One region of the Pseudomonas sp. LRF_L74 genome, then DNA from elsewhere that is predicted to be linked to it. Evidence: predicted binding sites of a transcription regulator. Region 1 holds the regulator's gene; each other region holds the start of a gene.

Region 1 (7,695 bases):
GCTGCCTGTTCGCCTTGTCCCTCACGCTCTTTCTTCCTGCTCCTACCCATCGAGCGATTGTCTGCCGCGACGCGTTTTAACCAATCTCATATTGATTATTCTTATCAAATAAGAATTAATATCAGTGTTTTGGCGTGAGACCTCGAGATGGCCTTCCATTCCCGCATCATGCCGTGCCTCGACTGCTGGCATTGGCAAGGCTTCCGCATCCGCTGCGCATTGCTGCCGGATGAGCCCCGTCTGCTTGAAGTGCATTGGGCCCATGGCCGCGCACTGATCGAATATGGACAGATTTCGCCCTGGCAGATGGCGGCCAGCACCCTGACCCTGCTGCTGGATAGCGCCTGTGACCCCGCGTTGCCCTGGCACTGGCGCAGCCTCTGCCTGGACAACGCCTACCTGCCCCTGCAGGCCCTGCAACACCTGTCTTCCACACCCAAGCAGCAGCGTCGGCTCAATGAGCTGCGCAATCGCCTGGCGACCATGCGCCTGCTGCCGTCCCTTTCCCCCTCTGAATTGGCAGAAGGAAATCCTTATGAGTAATACCCGCATCGAACGTGACAGCATGGGCGAACTGGCGGTACCCGCCGAGGCGCTGTACGGCGCGCAGACCCAGCGTGCGGTGAACAACTTCCCGGTATCCGGCCAGCGTATGCCGGCAGCATTCATTCGCGCGCTGATCCTGGCCAAGGCCGCCGCTGCGCGGGCCAACGTCGATCTCGAGCAGATTACCGCAGAGCAGGGCGACGCCATCGTCGGCGCTTGCCAGCAACTGCTGGATGGCGACTTCATGGAACACTTCCCGGTGGATATCTTCCAGACCGGTTCCGGCACCAGCTCGAACATGAACGCCAACGAGGTCATCGCCACCCTGGCCAGCCGCCTGCATGGCGACAAGGTGAACCCGAATGACCACGTCAACTGCGGCCAGAGCAGCAACGACATCATTCCAAGCACCATCCACATCAGTGCCGCCATCGAGATCAGCGAGCGCCTGCTACCTGCCCTGGGTCATCTGCTGAAAGTGCTGTGCGACAAATCCCTGGAAGTGCATCCCTACGTCAAGACCGGTCGCACCCACTTGATGGATGCCATGCCGGTGCGCATGAGCCAGGTCCTCGACGGTTGGGCCCAGCAGATCCAGACCAATATCGAACACCTGCGCCTTTTGTTGCCGAGCCTGCAGGCCCTGGCTCAGGGCGGTACCGCAGTCGGTACCGGCATCAACGCCCATCCGAAGTTCTCCGAGCGCTTTTGTGCCGAGCTGAAGACCCTGACTGGCCTGCCGTTCACCCCGGGTGCCAACTTCTTTGCCCTGATCGGTTCCCAGGACACCGCGGTTGCCGTCTCCGGCCAGCTCAAGACCACCGCGGTTTCGCTGATGAAAATCGCCAATGACCTGCGCTGGATGAACTCCGGTCCGCTCGCTGGCCTGGCCGAGATCGAGCTCGAGGCTCTGCAGCCCGGTTCGTCGATCATGCCAGGCAAGGTCAACCCGGTGATTCCAGAGGCCACTGCCATGGTCGCTGCGCAGGTGATCGGTAACGATGCGGCCATTGTCATCGGTGGTCAGTCGGGCAACTTCGAGCTGAACGTGATGTTGCCGGTGATCGCCCAGAACCTGCTGCACAGCATCGAGTTGCTGAGCAACGTCAGCACGCTGCTGGCTGATCGTGCTATCGCCACCTTCAGGGTCAACCAGCCGAAACTCAAGGAGGCCCTGGATCGCAACCCGATCCTGGTGACCGCGCTGAACCCGCTGATCGGCTATCTGAAAGCTGCCGAGATCGCCAAGCAGGCATACAAGGAAGGACGGCCGATCATCGACGTCGCTCTGGAGAACACGGACTTGAGCCGCGAGCAACTCGAGCAGTTGTTGAATCCGGAGAAACTGACCGAGGGCGGTCTCTGATCGCAAGTCGGAAAACGCAGGCGATGGCTGGCTACCAGTCATCTGCCGCTGTCATCCATCCTTGTTCACGCGGAGCACGATATGGAGCACTGGAAACTCACAATCGAGGCCGGTAATCGCTGTTTCCACGAGGGGGATTGGGTGGCAGCACGCGAGTATTACCTGCAAGCCTTGGCCGAGGCGCAACTGCTGTTCGAGCGCTGGCGCGATCCGGATGCCATCGTGGCGGCGTTCGTGATTTCCCATCACAACCTCGCCGACCTGCATCTGGCCCTAGGGCATCCCGAGGAGGCGGCGGAAAACCTCTGTACCAGCCATGAGCGCCTGTTGCAGGCCGTTGCCGATGCGCGCCTTTCGTCTGCGTTGCGCGATGCGGCATTGCAGCACAGCCGTCACACCTATACTGAACTCTTGCGTTTTATCGGTGAGCATGGCGCTTATCCTCGAACTGATCGCCTGCTTGGCCAGTCAACCCTACGTTCATCCCACAGTCGTGGCCAGCCGGCCACTATCAGTCGTTACCATTAAAGGAGCATGAATATGCCGTTTAGCCTGCCTGCGTTGCCGTACGCCTACGATGCCCTGGAGCCGCATATCGATGCGCAGACCATGGAGATCCATCACAGCAAGCATCACCAGACGTATATCAACAACGTCAATGCCGCCCTCGAAGGCTCTGCTTACGCTGACTGGTCGGTAGAGGACCTGCTGCGCCGCATTTCCGAGCTTCCCGAGAATCTTCGTGGCCCGGTAACCAACAACGGTGGCGGCCACGCCAACCATTCCCTGTTCTGGACCGTCATGTCGCCAAGCGGTGGCGGTGCGCCAACCGGCGAGCTGGCTGCGGCCATCGATGCTCAGCTTGGGGGGCTGGAAAAATTCAAGGAGGCCTTCACCAAGGCTGCGATCTCGCGTTTCGGCAGCGGCTGGGCCTGGCTCAGCGTCACGCCGGAGAAGAAGCTGGTGGTCGAGAGCAGCGCCAATCAGGACAGCCCGTTGATGCACAAGAATACGCCGATCCTTGGCCTGGACGTCTGGGAGCACGCCTACTACCTGCGTTATCAGAACCGTCGTCCTGAGTACATCGGCGCTTTCTACAACGTCGTCGACTGGAACGAAGTGGCTCGTCGCTACAAGGAAGCACTGGCTGCTTGATGCATTAGCTATCGAGTATTCCCGGTAGCCTGACCTGCGTAAACCCATGCCTGGCAGCGATGCTGAGCATGGGTTTTCTTTTTGTCGCTTGTTGTAGAGAGGGGCGGCCCTTGGGCGAGGTGTGTTGGCGAAGGCTCACTCGCCTTCATCGAACTTGTTATTGATCAGCTCGATCAGCGCATCTAGCGCCTCGTCTGCCTGCTCGCCTTCCGTGTTGAGGTGCAGGTTGGTGCCTTTGCCTGCTGCCAGCATCATCACGGCCATGATGCTCTTGCCATCGACCTGGCTCTCGGGGGTGCGACCCACACGAACCAGGCAAGGAAAGCGCCCGGCTACGCCGACGAACTTGGCTGCCGCCCTGGCATGCAGGCCGAGTTTGTTGATGATGGTGATTTCACGGGCTGGCATTGCGGCGGGATGTCCTTAGTTGAGGTCGCGATGACGGACCTGAACATTCTTCAGGATGGGTTTAAGCGCCTCCCCCAGACGATTGGCCAGGTAGACCGAGCGGTGATGGCCGCCGGTGCAGCCAATGGCAACGGTGACATAGGCGCGATTGCTGGCTGCGAAACGTGGCAGCCATTTATGCAGGTAAGCGTGGATATCCTGGTACATGTCTTCGACGTCGGGCTGGGCTGCCAGGTATTCCGCGACTGGCTGCTCCAGGCCTGACATATCGCGCAGGTCGGGTTTCCAATACGGATTGGGCAGGCAGCGAACGTCGAATACCACGTCGGCATCGACCGGCATCCCCCGCTTGAAGCCGAACGACTCGACGAGAAAGGCGGTGCCCGGCTCGGGTTTGTTGAGCAGGCGCAGCTTCAGGGTATCGCGCAACTGATAGAGGTTCAGGTGCGTGGTATCGATGCGTAGATCCGCCAGGTCCGCTATCGGGCCGAGCAGCAGGGCTTCGTCGCGAATGGCTTCAGACAGGGCGCGGTTTTCGTTGGTCAGTGGATGGCGCCGCCGAGTTTCGGAAAAGCGCTTGAGCAGCGTGTCTTCCTCGGCATCGAGAAACAGCACATCGCACAGGATATGACGGGCCCTGACTTCATCGAGCAATTCGGGAAAGCGCTGCAACTGGCTGGGCAGGTTGCGTGCATCGATGGAAACGGCGACCTGGGGTTGCAGCAATTCGGTCTGGATCAGCGAGCGCTCGGCCAATTCCGGAAGCAAGGCCGCTGGCAGGTTATCGATGCAATAGAAACCGTTGTCCTCAAGAACATCGAGAGCGGTGCTCTTGCCCGAGCCGGAGCGACCGCTGACGATGATCAGGCGCATGGCGATACCTCAGTGGCCGTTTTGCACGTCGACGATTACCTGGTACAGGTTATCGCTGTTCTGTGCCTGCCGCAGGCGTTCGCGCACTTCGGCGCGGTCGAGCATGCTGGCGATCTGGCGCAGTAGTTCAAGGTGCTCGTCAGTCGCGGCTTCTGGAACCAGCAGTACGAACAACAGATCGACGGGCGCGCCGTCGATCGCGTCGAAATCCACGGCCGCGTCCAGGTGCAGGACCGCGCTGATGGGCGCGGCGCAGCCAGGAAGGCGACAGTGGGGAATGGCGATGCCGTTGCCGAAGCCGGTCGAGCCGAGCTTCTCGCGGGCAATGAGGCTTTCGAAGATGTCCTGGGCATCCAGATCGGCGAAATCGCGCGCAACCAGATTGGCGATCTGTTCGAGGACGCGCTTCTTGCTGCCGCCCGGCACGCTCACGAGGGAGCGGCCGGCGGTCAGTATGTTTTCAAGTCGAATCATGTTGGGGATTAGGTGTATCAGCGAGCAGCCGCGCCTTGCAGGCGACCGAGCTGTTTTTCCTTGTGCTTGATCAGTTGGCGGTCGAGTTTGTCGGTGAGCAGGTCGATGGCGGCGTACATGTCTTCATGTTCAGCATTGGCGACCACTTCACCCCCTGCGATGTGCAGTGTCGCTTCGATTTTTTGCTTGAGCTTTTCGACTTCCATGATCACCTGGACGCTGGTGATCTTGTCGAAATGGCGCTCCAGCCTGCTGAGTTTCTCCCCGACATAGTCACGCATGGCGTCGGTCACATCCAGCTGATGTCCACTGATGTTGACTTGCATACCGCTTCTCCTTGTTGCCGTGCATAAGAGACAGGCTATCGGGCCTGCCGCCGTAACACTCTGGCTGGGAAGCCTTGCGGCTGCATCGGCTGCCGCGCTTTCCCTCAGTGTGGCTCGTCACATCAATCGCTTGCGCTCGCTTGAGGGCGCTATGCCGAGGGACTCCCGGTATTTGGCGACTGTCCGACGTGCTACCTGAATGCCCTGTGCCTCCAGTAAACCAGCGATCTTGCTGTCGCTCAACGGCTTTTTCGCGTTTTCCGCGCCGACGAGTTTTTTGATGATCGCGCGGATCGCGGTGGACGAGCATTCGCCCCCTTCGGCGGTGCTGACGTGGCTGGAGAAGAAGTACTTCAGTTCGTAGATGCCACGCGGGGTGTGCATGAATTTCTGCGTGGTGACCCGCGAAATGGTCGACTCGTGCATGCCCACCGCCTCGGCGATGTCATGCAGGACCAGGGGTTTCATCGCCTCGTCGCCGTAGTCGAGGAAACCGCGCTGGTGCTCGACGATCTGTGTCGCGACCTTCATCAGGGTCTCGTTGCGGCTCTGCAGGCTCTTGATGAACCAGCGCGCTTCCTGCAATTGGTTGCGCATGAAGGTGTTGTCGGCGCTGGAGTCGGCGCGTTTGACGAAGCCGGCGTACTGGGCGTTGACGCGTAGGCGCGGTACGGCTTCCTGGTTCAATTCGACCAGCCAGCGGTCATTGTGCTTGCGCACGATCACGTCCGGCACGACGTACTCCGGTTCGCTCGCTTCGATCTGCGAGCCGGGGCGCGGATTGAGGCTCTGGATCAGTTCGATGACCTGGCGCAGCTCGTCTTCCTTGAGTTTCATGCGGCGCATGAGCTGGCTGTAGTCGCGGCTGCCGAGCAGGTCGAGATGGTCCTTGGCCAGGCGCTGGGCCTCGGCCAGCCATGGCGTGTCGGCGGGGAGCTGGCGCAGTTGCAGGAGCAGGCATTCGCCCAGGTCGCGTGCGCCGACGCCGGCCGGTTCGAAATGCTGGATGCGGCGCAACACGGCTTCGACTTCGTCGAGTTCGATGTCGAGTTCGGGGTCGAAGGAGGCGACGATCTCTTCGAGGCTCTCTTCCAGATAGCCCTGGTTATTGATGCAGTCGATCAGGGTGACGCCGATCAGGCGGTCGGTATCTGACATGGGGACCAGGTTGAGCTGCCAGAGCAGGTGGGTCTGCAGGCTCTCGCCCGCCGAAGTGCGGGTGGTGAAGTCCCACTCGTCGTCATCGTTGCTTGGCAGGTTGCTGGCGCTGGTCTGGTAGACGTCTTCCCAGGCGGTATCGACAGGCAGCTCGTTGGGAATGGTCTCGTGCCACTCGCCTTCGTCCGTGCTTTCATTGTCGTTGGTGGCGACGGTGGTTTCCTGGAAATTGCTGGTTTCCTGCGCCTGCTGGGTGGTCTGCTCGGCGTTGTCGGCCATCGGGTCGGAGTTGTCGAAATCTTCCCCTTCCTCCTGACGTTCCAGCATGGGGTTGGACTCCAGGGCTTCCTGGATTTCCTGTTGCAGGTCCAGCGTGGAAAGCTGGAGGAGGCGGATGGCTTGTTGCAGCTGCGGTGTCATCGTCAGCTGCTGGCCCATCTTGAGGACTAGCGAGGGTTTCATGGCAGGAAGTCTTGCACCTTATCTGCAGGCGCTATCGCGCCACTCACTACAAGACGCCGAGGCGCCGTCATTAAGCAAATTATATGCCTGATAACGCTGGCTTTGCCTAGGCTTGACAAACATCCTTGTAGCGAGGGCGTTCCGGGTCAGAGGCGGAACTCGTGCCCCAGATAGACTTCCTTGACCAGTTGGTTGGCCAGAATGCTTTGTGCGTCGCCTTCCGCGATGAGCTGGCCGTCGTTGACGATGTACGCGGTTTCACAGATGTCCAGGGTCTCGCGGACGTTGTGATCGGTGATCAGCACGCCGATACCCTTGGCTTTCAGGTGATGAATGATCTGCTTGATATCGCCGACCGAAATCGGATCGACGCCGGCGAAGGGTTCGTCGAGCAGGATGAACTTGGGTTCGGTGGCCAGGGCGCGGGCGATTTCCACGCGGCGGCGTTCGCCTCCGGAGAGGCTCATGCCGAGGTTGTCGCGGATGTGAGTGATGTGGAATTCCTGCAGTAGGCTTTCCAGGGCATCGTTACGTCCGGCGCGGTCCAGGTCCTTGCGGGTTTCCAGGATGGCCATGATGTTGTCGGCCACGCTGAGCTTGCGGAAGATCGAGGCTTCCTGTGGCAGGTAGCCGATGCCCGCACGAGCACGGCCATGCATCGGTTGCTGGCTGATGTCGTTGCTGTCGATCAGCACGCGGCCCTGGTCGGCCTGGACCAGGCCGACGATCATGTAGAAGCAGGTGGTCTTGCCCGCACCATTGGGGCCGAGCAGGCCGACTATCTGGCCGCTGTCGATGGACAGGCTGACGTCGCGAACGACTTGCCGTCCCTTGTAGCTCTTGGCCAGGTGCTGTGCTTTGAGGGTCGCCATTACTGCCCTTGTTTCTGCTGCTGTTCGGTTTTCTTGCGCGGTTGGATGACCATGT
Region 2 (7,695 bases), on a different contig from region 1:
AGCGTGCGCGACATTCCCTTCATCCGGCGCAAGGTCGCCGATGTCGAGAAGCGTTCGGGCTTCGATGCGCAGGGGCACCTGGGCAAGGAACTGGTCAAGGTTCTCGAAGTGCTGCCGCGCGACGATCTGTTCCAGACCTCGGTGGAGGAGCTGTACAGCACCGCCCTGGCCATCGTGCAGATCCAGGAGCGCAACAAGGTACGGCTGTTCCTGCGCTTCGATCCCTACGGGCGTTTCGTCTATACCCTGGCCTATGTGCCGCGCGACATCTACTCGACGGAAACCCGCATACGTATCCAGCAGGTGCTGGTCGAGCGCCTCAGCGCCACCGATTGCGAGTTCTCCACCTACTTCTCCGAATCGGTACTGGCGCGGGTGCAGTTCATCCTCAAGGTCGATCCGAAGACCAAGCTCGCTATCGATCCGGCCCAGCTCGAAAGGGAAGTGATCCAGGCCTGCCGCTCGTGGAAGGACGATTACGCGGCGCTGGTGGTGGAAAGCTTCGGCGAGGCCAAGGGCACGCGGGTGCTGGCCGACTTCCCGAAAAACTTCCCGGCTGGCTATCGCGAGCGTTTCGCCCCGCACTCGGCGGTGGTCGACATGCAGCACCTGCGCAGCCTCTCCGACGAGCGCCCGCTGGTGATGAGCTTCTACCAGCCGCTGACGCCCGGCGAACGTCAACTGCATTGCAAGCTGTACCACGCCGACACGCCGCTGGCGCTGTCGGACGTGTTGCCGATCCTGGAGAACCTCGGCTTGCGCGTCCTCGGCGAATTTCCGTATCGGCTGAGCCACCAGAGCGGTCGTGAGTTCTGGATTCACGATTTCGCCTTCACCTATGCCGAAGGGCTCAACCTCGATATCCAGCAACTCAACGAGACCTTGCAGGATGCCTTCGTCCACATCGTGCGTGGCGATGCCGAGAATGATGCGTTCAACCGCCTGGTGCTGAGTGCCGGCCTGGCCTGGCGTGATGTGGCGCTGCTGCGTGCCTATGCCCGTTACCTGAAACAGATCCGTCTGGGCTTCGACCTCGGTTATATCGCCACCGCGCTGATCAACCATGCCGATATCGCCCGCGAGCTGGTGCGGCTGTTCAAGACTCGCTTCTACCTGGCGCGTAAGCTCGCCAGCGAAGACCTGGACGACAAGCAGCAGAAGCTGGAGCAGGCGATCCTCGCCGCGCTGGACAACGTCGCGGTGCTCAACGAAGACCGTATCCTGCGGCGCTACCTGGACCTGATCAAGGCCACCCTGCGCACCAACTTCTACCAGCCCGACGCCAGTGGTGCGGCAAAGAACTACTTCAGCTTCAAGTTCAACCCGCGGGCTATCCCGGAGCTGCCGCGCCCGGTGCCGAAGTTCGAAGTATTCGTTTACTCGCCACGGGTCGAGGGTGTGCACCTGCGCTTCGGCAACGTGGCGCGCGGCGGCCTGCGCTGGTCGGACCGCGAGGAGGATTTCCGTACCGAAGTGCTGGGCCTGGTCAAGGCTCAGCAAGTGAAGAACGCGGTGATCGTGCCGATGGGCGCCAAGGGTGGTTTCATTCCACGGCGCCTGCCGGCGGGTGGTGGCCGCGACGAGATCCAGGCCGAGGCCATCGCCTGCTATCGCATCTTCATCAGCGGCCTGCTGGATATCACCGACAACCTCAAGGAAGGTGCCGTGGTGCCGCCGGCCAACGTGGTGCGCCACGATGATGACGATCCGTACCTGGTGGTCGCCGCCGACAAGGGCACCGCGACATTCTCCGACATTGCCAACGGCATCGCCCTGGAGTACGGCTTCTGGCTCGGCGACGCCTTCGCCTCCGGCGGCTCGGCCGGTTATGACCACAAGGGCATGGGGATCACCGCCAAGGGCGGCTGGGTCTCGGTGCAGCGGCATTTCCGCGAGCGTGGCATCGATGTGCAGAAGGACAACGTCACCGTCATCGGCATCGGCGACATGGCCGGCGACGTATTCGGCAATGGCCTGTTGTTGTCCGAGACGCTGCAACTGGTGGCGGCGTTCAACCACCTGCACATCTTCATCGACCCGAATCCGGATGCGGCGAAGAGCTTCCTCGAACGCAAGCGCCTGTTCGACCTGCCGCGCTCGGCCTGGAGCGATTACGACGCCAAGCTGATTTCCGAGGGCGGCGGTATCTTCCTGCGCAGTGCCAAGAGCATCGCCATCAGCCCGCAGATGAAAGCGCGCTTCGATATCCAGGCCGACCGCCTGACCCCCAACGAACTGCTCAACGCCTTGCTCAAGGCGCCGGTGGACCTGATCTGGAACGGCGGCATCGGCACCTACGTCAAATCGAGCAGGGAGAGCCATGCCGATGTCGGCGACAAGGCCAACGACGCCTTGCGTGTCGATGGCCGCGAGTTGCGTGCCAAGGTGGTGGGCGAGGGCGGCAACCTGGGCATGACCCAGCTCGGCCGCGTCGAGTTCTGCCTGGGGGGCGGTGCCAGCAACACCGACTTCATCGATAACGCCGGCGGCGTGGACTGCTCCGACCACGAGGTGAACATCAAGATACTCCTGGGCGAGATCGTCAGCGCCGGCGACATGACCGGCAAGCAGCGCAACACCCTGCTGGCGGAAATGACCGAGGCGGTGGGCAACCTGGTGCTGGGCAACAACTACCGGCAGACCCAGGCGCTTTCCCTGGCTGAGCGCCGCGCCCGCGAGCGTGGCGCCGAGTACAAGCGGTTGATGGCCGCCCTGGAGGCGGCCGGCAAACTCGACCGGGCCCTGGAGTTCCTGCCGTCCGACGACGAACTGAACGAGCGGGCCGCCAACGGCCGTGGCCTGACCCGTCCGGAACTGTCGGTGCTGATTTCCTACAGCAAGATCGACCTCAAGGAGGCGCTGCTCAAATCCTCACTGCCGGATGACGAGTACCTGGCCCAGGAAATCGCCACGGCGTTCCCGGCGCGGCTCAGCCAGGACTTCAGCGAAGCCATGCGCCGCCATCGCCTGAAGCGCGAGATCGTCAGTACGCAGATCGCCAACGATCTGGTCAATCGGGTCGGCATCACCTTCGTCCAGCGCTTGAAAGAGTCCACTGGCATGACCGCGGCCAACGTCGCCGGCGCCTATGTGATCGTGCGTGACGTGTTCCACCTGCCGCACTGGTGGCGCAAGATCGAAGCGCTGGATCACCAGGTGCCGGCCGATCTGCAATTGCACCTGATGGATGAGTTGATGCGCCTGGTACGGCGCGCTACTCGCTGGTTCCTGCGCAGCCGGCGCAACGAGCTGGACGCGGCGCGTGACGTCGGTCACTTCGGCCCGCGCGTCGCCGAGCTGGCGGTACGCCTCGACGAATTGCTGGAGGGGCCGGCGCGCGAGCAGTGGCTCAGCCGTTACCAGGGCTATGTCGAGTCTGGTGTGCCGGAATTGCTCTCGCGGGTGGTGGCGGGCACCAGTCATCTCTATACGTTGCTGCCGATCATCGAGGCTTCGGACGTCACCGGCAAGCCGGCGAGCGAGGTGGCCACGGCCTACTTCGCCGTTGGCGGTGCGCTGGAGCTGGGCTGGTATCTGCAACAGGTCACCAGCCTGCCGGTGGAAAACAACTGGCAGGCGCTGGCACGCGAGGCGTTCCGCGATGACCTGGACGGCCAGCAGCGGGCGATCACCATCGCCGTGCTGCAACTGGAGGGTGGCCCGGTGGATATCGAGGAACGCGTCGCCTTCTGGCTGGAGCAGCGCAAGGTACTGGTGCAGCGCTGGCTGAATATGCTGGCCGAGCTGCGCGCGGCGACCGGCACGGACTACGCCATGTATGCCGTGGCCAACCGTGAACTGGCCGACCTGGCACAAAGCCTGGCGCAATCGAGCTGAGCAACTGGGTGGCGCCCTGGCTTCGGGGGCCACTCTGACACGTTCTGTAGCCGCTTCCTGCCTCGGGCAGGTGGCGGCTTGGTTTTTTCGCAGCTAAACCTTCACCTTCAAGTTGCTGATGAGTCTGAAAAATCCTTGAACCAAGGGCGATTTTCGACGGCCTCATGAGGAGAGCTTGCCGTCCAGCGGCAACACCCTTTGCGTGGCGCGGGGGAGAGGATCTCTGCCACCCATTGGGGCGCTGGCTGTTTCGTGGGCGCAAGCGATGCCCCGAATTGGTGCGTTGAACATATTGTTTATTGCTAACTAATTGATTTATAAGAATTAAATTAGTGGCACGAGCCTTGCGATATCTGTTCTGTCCGGGTGACAAGGAGTACGGCATGGCCCGCACCTTTTATGACGAAATGTATGACGCGAGCGGTTCGATCCGCCCGCATTACCGTGAATTCGCCCGTTGGCTCGCCGAGACGCCGGAAGAGCAGCATGCCCAGCGTCGTCGCGAGGCTGATCTGCTGTTCCATCGTGCCGGCATCACCTTCACCCTCTATGGGGACGAGCAGGGCACCGAGCGGTTGATTCCGTTCGACACCATTCCGCGCAGCATCCCGGCCAGCGAGTGGCGCATCGTCGAGACCGGCTGCATTCAGCGGGTCAAGGCGTTGAACATGTTTCTCGCCGATCTCTATCACGACCAGCGCATCATCAAGGCCGGCATCGTTCCGGCCGAGCAGGTGCTGGTCAACGAGGGCTACCAACTGGCAATGCAGGGGCTCGACCTGCACCGTGACATCTATGCGCACATCGCCGGTGTCGACCTGGTTCGCGATGGCGACGGTAGCTATTACGTGCTGGAAGACAACCTGCGCACGCCCAGCGGCGTGAGCTACATGCTCGAAGACCGCAAGATGATGATGCGCCTGTTCCCCGAGCTGTTTTCCAGGCAGCGGGTGGCGCCCATCGACCATTATCCGAGCCTGCTGCTCGACACCCTGAAAAGCTCCAGCCCGCTGGATAATCCCAGCGTCGTGGTGCTCACGCCTGGGCGTTTCAACAGCGCCTATTTCGAACATGCCTTCCTGGCGCGCGAGATGGGCGTGGAACTGGTCGAGGGCGCCGACCTGTTGGTGCGCGACGAGCGGGTCTACATGCGCACCACGGCGGGGCCACAACAGGTCGATGTGATCTATCGCCGCCTCGACGATGCCTTCCTCGACCCACTGGCCTTCAATCCCGAGTCCATGCTCGGCGTGCCGGGGCTGCTGGCGTCCTACCGCGCTGGCAACGTGGTGCTGGCCAACGCGGTCGGCACCGGCGTCGCCGACGACAAGTCGATCTACCCCTACGTGGGCGAGATGATCCGCTTCTACTTGAGCGAGGAGCCGATCCTGAAGAATGTACCGACCTGGCAATGCCGCAAGCCCGAGGAACTGTCCCATGTGTTGGCGCACTTGCCCGAGCTGGTGGTCAAGGAAACCCAGGGCTCGGGCGGCTACGGCATGCTGGTCGGACCGGCGGCGAGCAAGGCCGAGATCGAGGCTTTCCGTGAACGCCTGAAAGCCCGCCCCGAGGCCTACATCGCCCAGCCGACGCTGTCCTTGTCGACCTGCCCGACCTTCGTTGAAAGCGGTGTGGCACCACGGCACATCGACCTGCGTCCCTTCGTCCTGTCCGGTCGTGAAACACGACTGGTACCGGGGGGGCTGACCCGCGTGGCGCTACGCGAGGGCTCGCTGGTGGTCAACTCGTCGCAAGGCGGCGGAACCAAGGACACCTGGGTGGTGGAGGACTGAGCATGCTGAGTAGAACCGCCTCCGATCTGTTCTGGATGTCCCGCTACCTGGAGCGCGCCGAGAACCTGGCGCGCATGCTCGACGTCAGCTACTCGCTGTCGTTGATGCCCCAGGATGGTCGTGGCGATGGCCTCGATGAGTTGGCCATGCCGCTGCTGATCACCGGCACCATGGATGACTACCTCGAACGCCACGGCCAATTGCATGCCGAGCGAATGCTGCATTTCTTCGCCCTCGATGCCGACAACCCGGCGAGCATCTATTGCTGCCTGCAGGCGGCACGAGCCAATGCCCATGCAGTGCGCGGCCGCATCACCGCGGACATGTGGGAAAACATCAACGCCACCTGGCTGGAAATCCGTGGCATCGCTGCCCAGGGCCTGGGACGCTATGGCATCAGCCGCTTCTGCGAATGGGTCAAGGAGCGTTCGCACCTGTTCCGCGGTGCGACGTTCGGCACCATCATGCGTGGCGAAGCCTATCGTTTCATCCGCCTGGGAACCTTCCTCGAACGGGCCGACAACACCCTGCGCCTGCTCGACGCGCGCTACGAGATGCTCGGCGAGGCCGCTGACGAAGTCAGTGACACCTCGGCCCGTGGCTACTATGAGTGGAGCGCCTTGCTGCGCGCGCTGTCGTCGTTCGAGGCTTTCACCGAGATCTACCGGGGCTCGCCACGTACACGCAAGATCGCCGAACTGCTGCTGTTGCGCCCGGAAGTGCCGCGTTCGCTACGGTCCTGCATGGAAGAGTTGAACCTGATGCTCTCCGGCCTGCCGGGCGAGAACGGCAGGCCGGCCCAGCGCATGGCCGCCGAACTCGATGCGCGCCTGCGCTACACCAGTGTCGACGAGGTCCTCGACGAGGGGCTGCACGTCTGGCTTACCGATTTCATCCTGCTCGTCCGGCAGTTGGGCAGCGCTATCCACACCTCTTATCTGGAGGTCGTATGAAACTCTCGATCCAGCATGACACCACCTACCGCTATGACGATCAGGTGCGCACCAGCATCCAGTACCTGCGCATGACGCCCCAGGCCAGCGCTCGACAGCAGGTGATCGACTGGGAACTCGAACTGCCGCGCCCGGTGCGTGCGCAGATCGACCCGTTTGGTAACATCCTGCACGTGCTGACCATCGACGAGCCGCACGAGATGCTGGTGATCGGCGCGCGCGGCGAGGTGGAAATCGACGAACGCAGCGAGTGTGAGCGCGATGATCACTCGCCGCTGCCTTACCTGCGTTTCACCCGCCTGACCCAGGCCGACGATGCCCTGCAAGCGTTCGCCAGGCAGCGGTGTGGTGAGCGGCGCGACCGTAATGGGCTGATCGAGCTGATGCACGGGTTGCATGAGCAGATGAGTTTCATGCCGGGGGCGACCGAAATCGAAAGCACCGCGGCCGAGGCCTTCGCCGGGCGGGTCGGGGTCTGCCAGGATCACACCCATGCCTTCCTGGCCTGCGCGCGTAGCCTGGGTATTCCGGCGCGGTTCATTTCCGGCTATCTCTACAGCGAGGCGGACCGGCAACTGGTCAGCCATGCCTGGGCGGAGGCCTGGGTCGCCGATGCCTGGTACAGCTTCGACGTGACCAACCAGCTCGCCCGCCCGCAGCGGCACCTGAAGCTGGCGGTCGGCCTCGATTACCTGGATGCCTGCCCGATCCGTGGTACGCGTCGTGGTGGCGGTGGCGAGCAGATGCACGCACGGGTTAAGGTGGCATCCCTGCCGTTGCTCCAGCAGCAGTGATTTTCTGCCAGGAGCTGCGTGCGTCATCAACAGGTGAAGCATGACCTACTGCGTGGCCCTGAACCTGGCCGATGGCCTGGTATTCGTTTCCGACACCCGTACCAATGCGGGTGTCGATCACATTGCCATCTTCCGCAAATTGCATGTGTTCGGCGTGTCCGGCCAACGCCTGATCGTGTTGCAGAGCGCTGGCAACCTCGCCACCTCGCAGTCGGTGGTCAACCTGCTGCGACTCAGGATCGATGGCGAGGGCAGTCATCTGCACAATGTCTCGACCCTGTTCGAGGCGGCGGCATTGGTTGGCGCCACGTTGCGCGA
Region 3 (7,695 bases), on a different contig from region 1:
CAGTCGACGCGCGCCGCCATGATCCCGGTGCTCACCGAGATAGATTCCCTGCCACGTCCCCAACTCCAGCTTTCCAGCCCTCACAGGCAGGCTCAACTGGCAGCCGAGCAGGCTGGACTTGAAGTGCGCCGGCAGGTCGTCCGGCCCTTCATCGTCATGCTCGTAACCGGTTTCGTCCTGCGGCACCAAGCGGTTGAAGAACCGCTCGAAGTCACGCCGCACCGCACCATCGGCATTCTCGTTGATGGTCAGCGAGGCCGACGTGTGCTGCAGCCAGAGGTGCAGCACACCCACTTGATAATCGCGAAGCTCGGGTAGCGCAGCGACGATCTCATCATCGACAAGATGGAATCCGCGAGCCCTCGAACGCAGGGTGATGGTCCGTTGCAGCCACATGGTCGCCACCGGCTCTATCCGATTTTGGGGCGCATTCTAGCGCGCTCGGCAAAAAAGCAAAGGGTCAAAGAACAGGGTCCTGGCTGTCACCGAAAAGATACAAAAACGCCCGGCAGAAGCCGGGCGTTTTTCATTGCACGAGCGGTTACAGGTTGTAGCCGCGCTCGTTGTGTTCCGCAAGGTCGAGACCAACGGCCTCGGCTTCTTCGTTGACCCGCAGGCCCATCACGATATCCAGCACCTTGAGGATGATGAAGGTGACGATGGCGGTGTAGATCACGGTGAAGGCGACGCCCTTGAACTGGATGAACACTTGCTCGGCGATGTTTTCCACGGTGCCGAAGCCACCCATTGCCGGAGCGGCGAACACACCGGTCAGCAGGGCGCCGACGATACCGCCGATACCGTGTACGCCGAAGGCGTCCAGGGAATCGTCGTAGCCCAGCTTGCGCTTGAGGCTGGTGGCGCAGAAGAAGCAGATCACGCCAGCGGCCAGGCCAATCACCAGGGCGCCCATCGGGCCGACGGTGCCAGCGGCCGGAGTGATGGCGACCAGGCCGGCAACCACGCCGGAGGCGATGCCCAGGGCGCTCGGCTTACCGTGGGTGACCCACTCGGCGAACATCCAGGCCAGGGCGGCGGCGGCGGTGGCGATCTGGGTAACCAGCATGGCCATGCCAGCGGTGCCGTTGGCGGCTGCCGCGGAACCGGCGTTGAAGCCGAACCAGCCGATCCACAGCATGGCGGCACCGACCAGGGTGTAGCCCAGGTTGTGCGGCGCCATCGGCGTGGTCGGGTAACCCTTGCGCTTGCCCAGCACGATGCAGGCGATCAGGCCAGCGACACCGGCGTTGATGTGCACCACGGTGCCGCCCGCGAAGTCCAGTACGCCCCAGTCCCACATCAGGCCGCCGTTACCGGACCAGACCATGTGCGCGATCGGTGCATAGACCAGGGTGAACCACAAGCCCATGAAGATCAGCATGGCGGAGAACTTCATGCGCTCGGCGAACGCGCCGACGATCAGCGCCGGGGTAATGATCGCGAAGGTCATCTGGAAGGTGACGAACACCGGCTCGGGGAAGGCCGCGGTCAGGCTCTCCGGGGTGATGCCGGCGAGGAACGCCTTCGACAGGCCACCGACGAAGGAGTTGAAGTTGACCACGCCCTGTTCCATACCGGTGGTATCGAAGGCCAGGCTGTAGCCGTAGAGCGTCCAGAGGATGCTCATCAGGCCGGTGATGGCGAAGCACTGCATCATCACCGAAAGGATGTTCTTGGAACGCACCATGCCGCCGTAGAACAGCGCCAGGCCGGGGATGGTCATGAACAGGACCAGCGCGGTGGCGGTCAGCATCCACGCGGTATCGCCGGAGTTGAGGGTAACCTCGTCAGCCATGGCCAGGCCGGGGGTAACGAGGGACAAGAGGGCTCCTAGCCCTGCGAGCTTACGCAGAGTCATGTGTTTTCTCCTGGGGCGGGTTGGGTTCGGAGGCTTAAACTGCGTCGGTGCCGGTTTCGCCGGTACGGATGCGGATCGCCTGTTCCAGGTTGACTACGAAGATCTTGCCGTCACCGATCTTGCCGGTGTTGGCGGCCTTGGTGATCGCTTCGATGACCCGGTCCAGCTGGTCGTCGGCGATGGCGACGTCGATCTTCACCTTGGGCAGAAAATCGACCACGTACTCCGCGCCGCGATACAGCTCGGTGTGGCCCTTCTGCCGGCCGAAGCCCTTGACCTCGGTGACGGTGATGCCCTGCACGCCGATTTCCGACAGCGACTCGCGCACGTCGTCCAGCTTGAACGGCTTGATGATGGCAGTGACTAGCTTCATGAAACTCTCTCCCGTATTGGTGACTTGCCCCAGGAAAAACGAACCCGACTCAAGTCTAAGCGCAGTACCTGGCTTTGTAACGCGTCGGCCGCCGTGAATCCGGCAGGCCGACATGAGCAACCGCACATGCCGAGGTTCTCCCCAACCTCGGCCCGCGCACCGGAACTGCATCGGTGCACGTGTTGCTGGCAACTAAGCAGAAACCTTGCCAGCTCTGACAAATGCCCATTTTTCAGCCCATTAGCCACCCGTCCAGGTGTTCGCCGAGCATGCCGGCGACAATCGCGCACAATCTTGGTGCGCCACGTTCACCCCGAATGATCGAAAACCGTGCGCACACCACGGCAACGCGCAAAAGCCGGCATGCTAGACTGCCCGCCGTTTGCCACCGGAACCTCGCCATGCTGCCGCCCAAAGCCCTTCTCGATGTCCTCTCCAGCCAAGCATCCCGCCTATTCAGCAGTGAGGGCAGTACCCCACGCAGCGAAGTCGAGGCGCAGTTGAAGGTGCTGCTGCAGGGCGCCTTCAACAAACTCGACCTGGTCAGTCGCGAGGAATTCGACAGCCAGATGGTCGTGCTGGCGCGCACCCGCGCGCGCCTGGAGGCGCTCGAGGCCAAGGTCGCCGAACTGGAAGCCAAGCAGAACCCGCCCGCCGACTGAATTCATTCGAGAGGGTGCAACAACGTCGCGTGAGAACCGGGCGAGCCTGGCTTCACGCGTACCGTGATCAAAGGAGTGATCATGTCCCTAGCTATCGTCCACAGCCGCGCCCAGGTGGGCGTGGAAGCGCCTGCCGTGACCGTCGAGGCGCACCTGGCCAACGGCCTGCCAAGCATGGCCCTGGTCGGCCTGCCGGAAACCGCCGTCAAGGAAAGCAAGGATCGCGTGCGCAGCGCGATTCTCAACGCCGGCTTCGAGTTTCCGACTCGACGCATCACCCTCAACCTGGCACCGGCCGACCTGCCCAAGGATGGTGGCCGCTTCGACCTGGCCATAGCCCTCGGTGTGCTTGCAGCCAGCGGACAGGTCCCGGCCGATAGCCTCGACACCCTCGAATGCCTCGGCGAACTGGCCTTGTCCGGCAGCGTGCGCCCGGTACAGGGCGTGCTGCCGGCAGCCCTCGCCGCGCGTGCCTGCGGGCGCACCCTGATCGTCCCCAAGGCCAACGCCGAAGAGGCCTGCCTGGCCTCAGGCCTGGAGGTGCTGGCAATCGACCACCTGCTGGAAATCGCCGCCCATCTCAACGGGCATGCGCCACTGGCGCCCTACCAGGCCAGCGGCCTGTTGCGCGAGCCACGCCCCTACCCGGATCTTCGCGAGGTGCAAGGCCAACTGGCGGCCAAGCGCGCCCTGCTGATCGCCGCCAGCGGCTCGCACAATCTGCTGTTCACAGGCCCGCCCGGCACCGGCAAGACCCTGTTGGCCAGCCGCCTGCCAGGGCTGCTGCCGGCCCTCGACGAGCAGGAGGCCCTGGAGGTCGCGGCGATCCAGTCGGTGGCCAGCCACACACCGCTGAGCAGTTGGCCGCAAAGGCCTTTTCGTCAACCGCACCACAGCGCATCCGGGCCAGCGCTGGTCGGCGGCGGTAGCCGTCCGCAACCTGGCGAGATCACCCTAGCCCATCAGGGCGTGCTGTTTCTCGATGAATTGCCGGAGTTCGACCGCAAGGTGCTGGAAGTCCTGCGCGAGCCCCTGGAGTCAGGCACCATCGTGATCGCCCGGGCGCGGGACAAAGTGCGTTTTCCCGCGCGCTTCCAACTGGTCGCGGCGATGAACCCGTGTCCGTGCGGGTATCTTGGCGATCCGGGTGGGCGCTGCCGTTGCAGCAGCGAGCAGGTACAGCGTTATCGCGCCAAGCTGTCCGGGCCGTTGCTGGACCGCATCGACCTGCACCTGACCGTCGCCCGCGAAAGCACCGTGCTCAATGCACCGGTGGAAGCCGGACAGGACAGCGCCAGCGTCGCGGCCCAGGTGGCCGAGGCGCGCACCGTGCAGATGCGCCGCCAGGGCTGTGCCAATGCCTTTCTCGACCTGACCGGCCTACGCCAGCACTGCGCCCTGGCCGAGCCGGACAGGCTCTGGCTGGAACAGGCCTGCGAACGCCTCAACCTGTCGCTGCGCGCGGCGCATCGGCTGCTCAAGGTGGCCCGTACCCTCGCCGATCTGGAACAGGCGAACGGCATCTCCCGCGCGCATCTGGCCGAAGCGCTGCAGTATCGACCGGGGATGGCTTGATAGCCGGCAAACAAGCGGCCTAGAGCCAGAGGCGGCAGCGGCAGCGGCAGCGGCAGCGGTTCGCAGCGTGGAGCATCCGTCATTCCCGCGAAGGCGGGAATCCAATTGTTTAGAGTCTTTTGGATTCCCGCCTTCGCGGGAATGACGGTGGACCGGAGTCGCCCTTGCTGCCTTGCCGTCGCGATCAGGCCGGCGCTTTCTCCGACCAGGTTTCGCTGGTGGTCGCTTCCATCGCTTCCTGGATCGCGCGCTTGCGTTTCTCTTCCGCACGGCGCGAGAAGTACCAGGCGAAGAAGGTGAAGATCGACACCACCAGCAGGATCAGGCTGGCCACCGCGTTGATCTCCGGCTTCACGCCCAGGCGCACGGCGGAGAACACTTCCATCGGCAGCGTGGTCGAACCCGGCCCGGAGACGAAGCTGGCCAGCACCAGGTCGTCCAGCGACAGGGCGAAGGACATCATGCCGCCCGCCGCCAGCGACGGCGCGATCATCGGGATGGTGATCAGGAAGAACACCTTCCACGGCCGCGCGCCGAGGTCCATGGCCGCCTCTTCGATGGACAGGTCCAGCTCGCGCAGGCGCGCCGAGACCACGATCGCCACGTAGGACGAGCAGAAGGTGGTGTGGGCGATCCAGATGGTGACGATGCCACGTTCCTGGGGCCAGCCGATCAACTGGGCCATGGCCACGAACAGCAGCAGCAGCGACAGGCCGGTGATCACCTCGGGCATGACCAGCGGTGCGGTGACCAGGCCACCGAACATGGTGCGCCCGCGAAAGCGCGGGATGCGCGTCAACACGAAGGCGGCCATGGTGCCCAGCGCCACCGCGGCCACCGCGGTGTAGCAGGCGATTTCCAGGGAACGCAGCACCGAGCCGATCAACTGGCGGTTGTCGAGCAGACCGACATACCACTTCACCGACCAGCCGCCCCAGACCGTCACCAGCTTGGAGGCGTTGAACGAGTAGATGACCAGGATGAACATCGGGGCGTAGATGAACAGCAACCCGAGCCACAGCATCACGGTGGAAAAGCGCAAGTTTTTCATGCCTTGCCCTCCAGTTCCTTGGCTTGGTTCTTGTTGAACAGGATGATCGGCACGATCAGGATCGCCAGCATCACCACCGCCAGGGCGGACGCCACCGGCCAGTCGCGGTTGTTGAAGAACTCCTGCCACAGCACCTTGCCGATCATCAGCGTCTCCGGCCCGCCAAGCAGTTCGGGGATGACGAACTCGCCGACCACCGGGATGAACACCAGCATGCTGCCGGCGATGATGCCGTTCTTCGACAGCGGCACGGTGATCTTCCAGAAGTTGTTGAGGTTGCTCGAGCCCAGGTCGGACGCCGCCTCCAGCAAGCTGTTGTCGTGCTTCACTAGGTTGGCGAACAGCGGCAGGATCATGAACGGCAGGTACGAATAGACGATGCCGATGTACACCGCCAGGTTGGTGTTGAGAATCTGCAACGGCGCATCGATCAGGCCGATCTGCTGCAGGAAGCCATTGAGCAGGCCGTTGTTACTGAGAATGCCCATCCACGCATAGACGCGGATCAGGATCGCGGTCCAGGTCGGCATCATGATCAGCAGCAGCAAGGTGGTCTGCGCTTCCTTGCTCGCGCGGGCCATAGCATAGGCCATCGGATAGCCGATCAGCAGGCACAGCACGGTACTGATGAGGGCGATCTTCAGCGAACCCAGGTAAGCCGACAGGTACAGTTCGTCTTCGCTGAGAAAGGTGTAGTTGCCGAAGTTGAGGACGATCTGCAGCTTCTGCTCGGCGTAGTTGTAGATTTCCGTGTAGGGCGGAATGGCCACGTCGGCTTCGGCGAAGCTGATCTTCATGACGATGAAGAACGGCAGCAGGAAGAACAGGAACAGCCACAGGAACGGCGCGCTGACCACCGCGGCACGGCCAGGACGCAACGCGCTGAAGCGGCTGAACAGCAGGGTCACCACGGCGTAGACGATGAGGATCAGCGCCACCACCGCGATGAACTCGCAGATCTGGTTGATCGACAGCCCCAGGGCGGCCCAGAAGCTCTGTGCGCCGATCAGGTTGTAGAGGGTCAGCACGACGAGGGCGAGCAACAGCGCGCCGACGACTTGCACGCCCTTGTCGCGGGCTTGAGCGAGGACTTTGTTCATGACTGCAGTACCACGCCGCTGTCGTCTTCCCAGTACACCACCACCTGGTCGTCCCAGGTCGGCCGCTTGCCACGCCGTTCGGCGTTGGCGATGAAGGCCTGGACGATCTGCCCGGAGCTGAGCTTGACGTGGTACACCGAGTGGCCGCCGAGGTAGGCGATGTCGTGCACGCTGCCGCGCGACCAGTTGTACTCGGGATGCTCGTGATCGGCCGGCAGCTCGCTGGCCATCAGCAGTTTTTCCGGGCGCAGGGCGTAGGTAACCTGGGTTTCCTGGGCGCGGGTGCTGATGCCGTGGCCGATGTAGATCGGCTTGTCCAGTTGCGCGCAGTTGATCACCGCGTGGTCGGCGTCGTCGGTGACGATCTGCCCCTCGAACATGTTCACGCTGCCGATGAACTCGCAGACCAGGCGGCTGGCCGGGGTCTCGTAGATGTCCACCGGCGAGCCGATCTGGGCGATCCAGCCCAGGTGCATGATGGCGATGCGCTGGGCCATGGTCATGGCCTCTTCCTGGTCGTGGGTGACCATCACGCAGGTCACGCCGACGCGCTCGATGATTTCCACCAGCTCAAGCTGCATCTGCGAGCGCAGCTTCTTGTCCAGCGCGCCCATCGGTTCGTCGAGCAACAGCAGCTTCGGACGCTTGGCCAGCGAACGGGCCAGGGCCACGCGCTGACGCTGGCCGCCGGACAACTGGTGCGGCTTGCGCTTGGCGTACTGGCTCATGTGCACCAGCTTGAGCATCTCGGCCACGCGCTCGTCGATCTCGTCCTGGGGCAGCTTGTCCTGCTTGAGACCGAAGGCGATGTTCTGCGCCACGGTCATGTGCGGGAACAGGGCGTAGGACTGGAACATCATGTTGATAGGCCGCTCGTAGGGCGGCATATCGGTAATGTCCACGCCATCGAGGAGGATGCGCCCCTCGGTCGGCTTCTCGAAGCCGGCGAGCATGCGCAGCAGGGTCGACTTGCCGGAGCCGGAGCCACCGAGCAGGGCGAAGATCTCGCCCTTGTTGATGGTCAGCGAGACATCGTCGACGGCCACGGTTTCGTCGAACTTCTTCGTCACGCGGTC

The links. Region 1 encodes sigma-54, which starts transcription at its own class of promoters, with help from an activator protein. Its sites were predicted from a motif close to ANTGGCATNNANNTTGCTNT; they were not measured.
Region 2: ACSZPK_RS26655 (circularly permuted type 2 ATP-grasp protein) is a predicted target of sigma-54. The motif match lies at 4,169-4,188, and genes of this name have one in related genera.
Region 3: glnK (P-II family nitrogen regulator) is a predicted target of sigma-54. The motif match lies at 2,425-2,444, and genes of this name have one in related genera.

What each region holds. Positions count from the first base shown of each region.
Region 1 is NZ_CBFFRH010000004.1:224,310-232,004, reverse strand. It holds gene ACSZPK_RS12455 (FagA protein) at 148-543, shown strand; gene fumC (class II fumarate hydratase FumC) at 536-1,912, shown strand; gene ACSZPK_RS12445 (hypothetical protein) at 1,994-2,440, shown strand; gene ACSZPK_RS12440 (superoxide dismutase) at 2,453-3,067, shown strand; gene ACSZPK_RS12435 (HPr family phosphocarrier protein) at 3,203-3,475, opposite strand; gene rapZ (RNase adapter RapZ) at 3,491-4,348, opposite strand; gene ptsN (PTS IIA-like nitrogen regulatory protein PtsN) at 4,358-4,822, opposite strand; gene hpf (ribosome hibernation-promoting factor, HPF/YfiA family) at 4,840-5,148, opposite strand; gene ACSZPK_RS12415 (RNA polymerase factor sigma-54) at 5,266-6,768, opposite strand; gene lptB (LPS export ABC transporter ATP-binding protein) at 6,915-7,640, opposite strand; gene lptA (lipopolysaccharide transport periplasmic protein LptA) at 7,640-7,695, opposite strand, start outside.
Region 2 is NZ_CBFFRH010000020.1:16,268-23,962, reverse strand. It holds gene ACSZPK_RS26660 (NAD-glutamate dehydrogenase) at 1-3,837, shown strand, start outside; gene ACSZPK_RS26655 (circularly permuted type 2 ATP-grasp protein) at 4,221-5,630, shown strand; gene ACSZPK_RS26650 (alpha-E domain-containing protein) at 5,633-6,583, shown strand; gene ACSZPK_RS26645 (transglutaminase family protein) at 6,580-7,377, shown strand; gene ACSZPK_RS26640 (peptidase) at 7,418-7,695, shown strand, end outside.
Region 3 is NZ_CBFFRH010000001.1:172,415-180,109, forward strand. It holds gene ACSZPK_RS00865 (secondary thiamine-phosphate synthase enzyme YjbQ) at 1-396, opposite strand, end outside; gene ACSZPK_RS00870 (ammonium transporter) at 542-1,858, opposite strand; gene glnK (P-II family nitrogen regulator) at 1,893-2,231, opposite strand; gene ACSZPK_RS00880 (accessory factor UbiK family protein) at 2,633-2,893, shown strand; gene ACSZPK_RS00885 (YifB family Mg chelatase-like AAA ATPase) at 2,975-4,468, shown strand; gene ACSZPK_RS00890 (ABC transporter permease subunit) at 4,653-5,519, opposite strand; gene ACSZPK_RS00895 (ABC transporter permease subunit) at 5,516-6,397, opposite strand; gene potA (polyamine ABC transporter ATP-binding protein) at 6,616-7,695, opposite strand, start outside.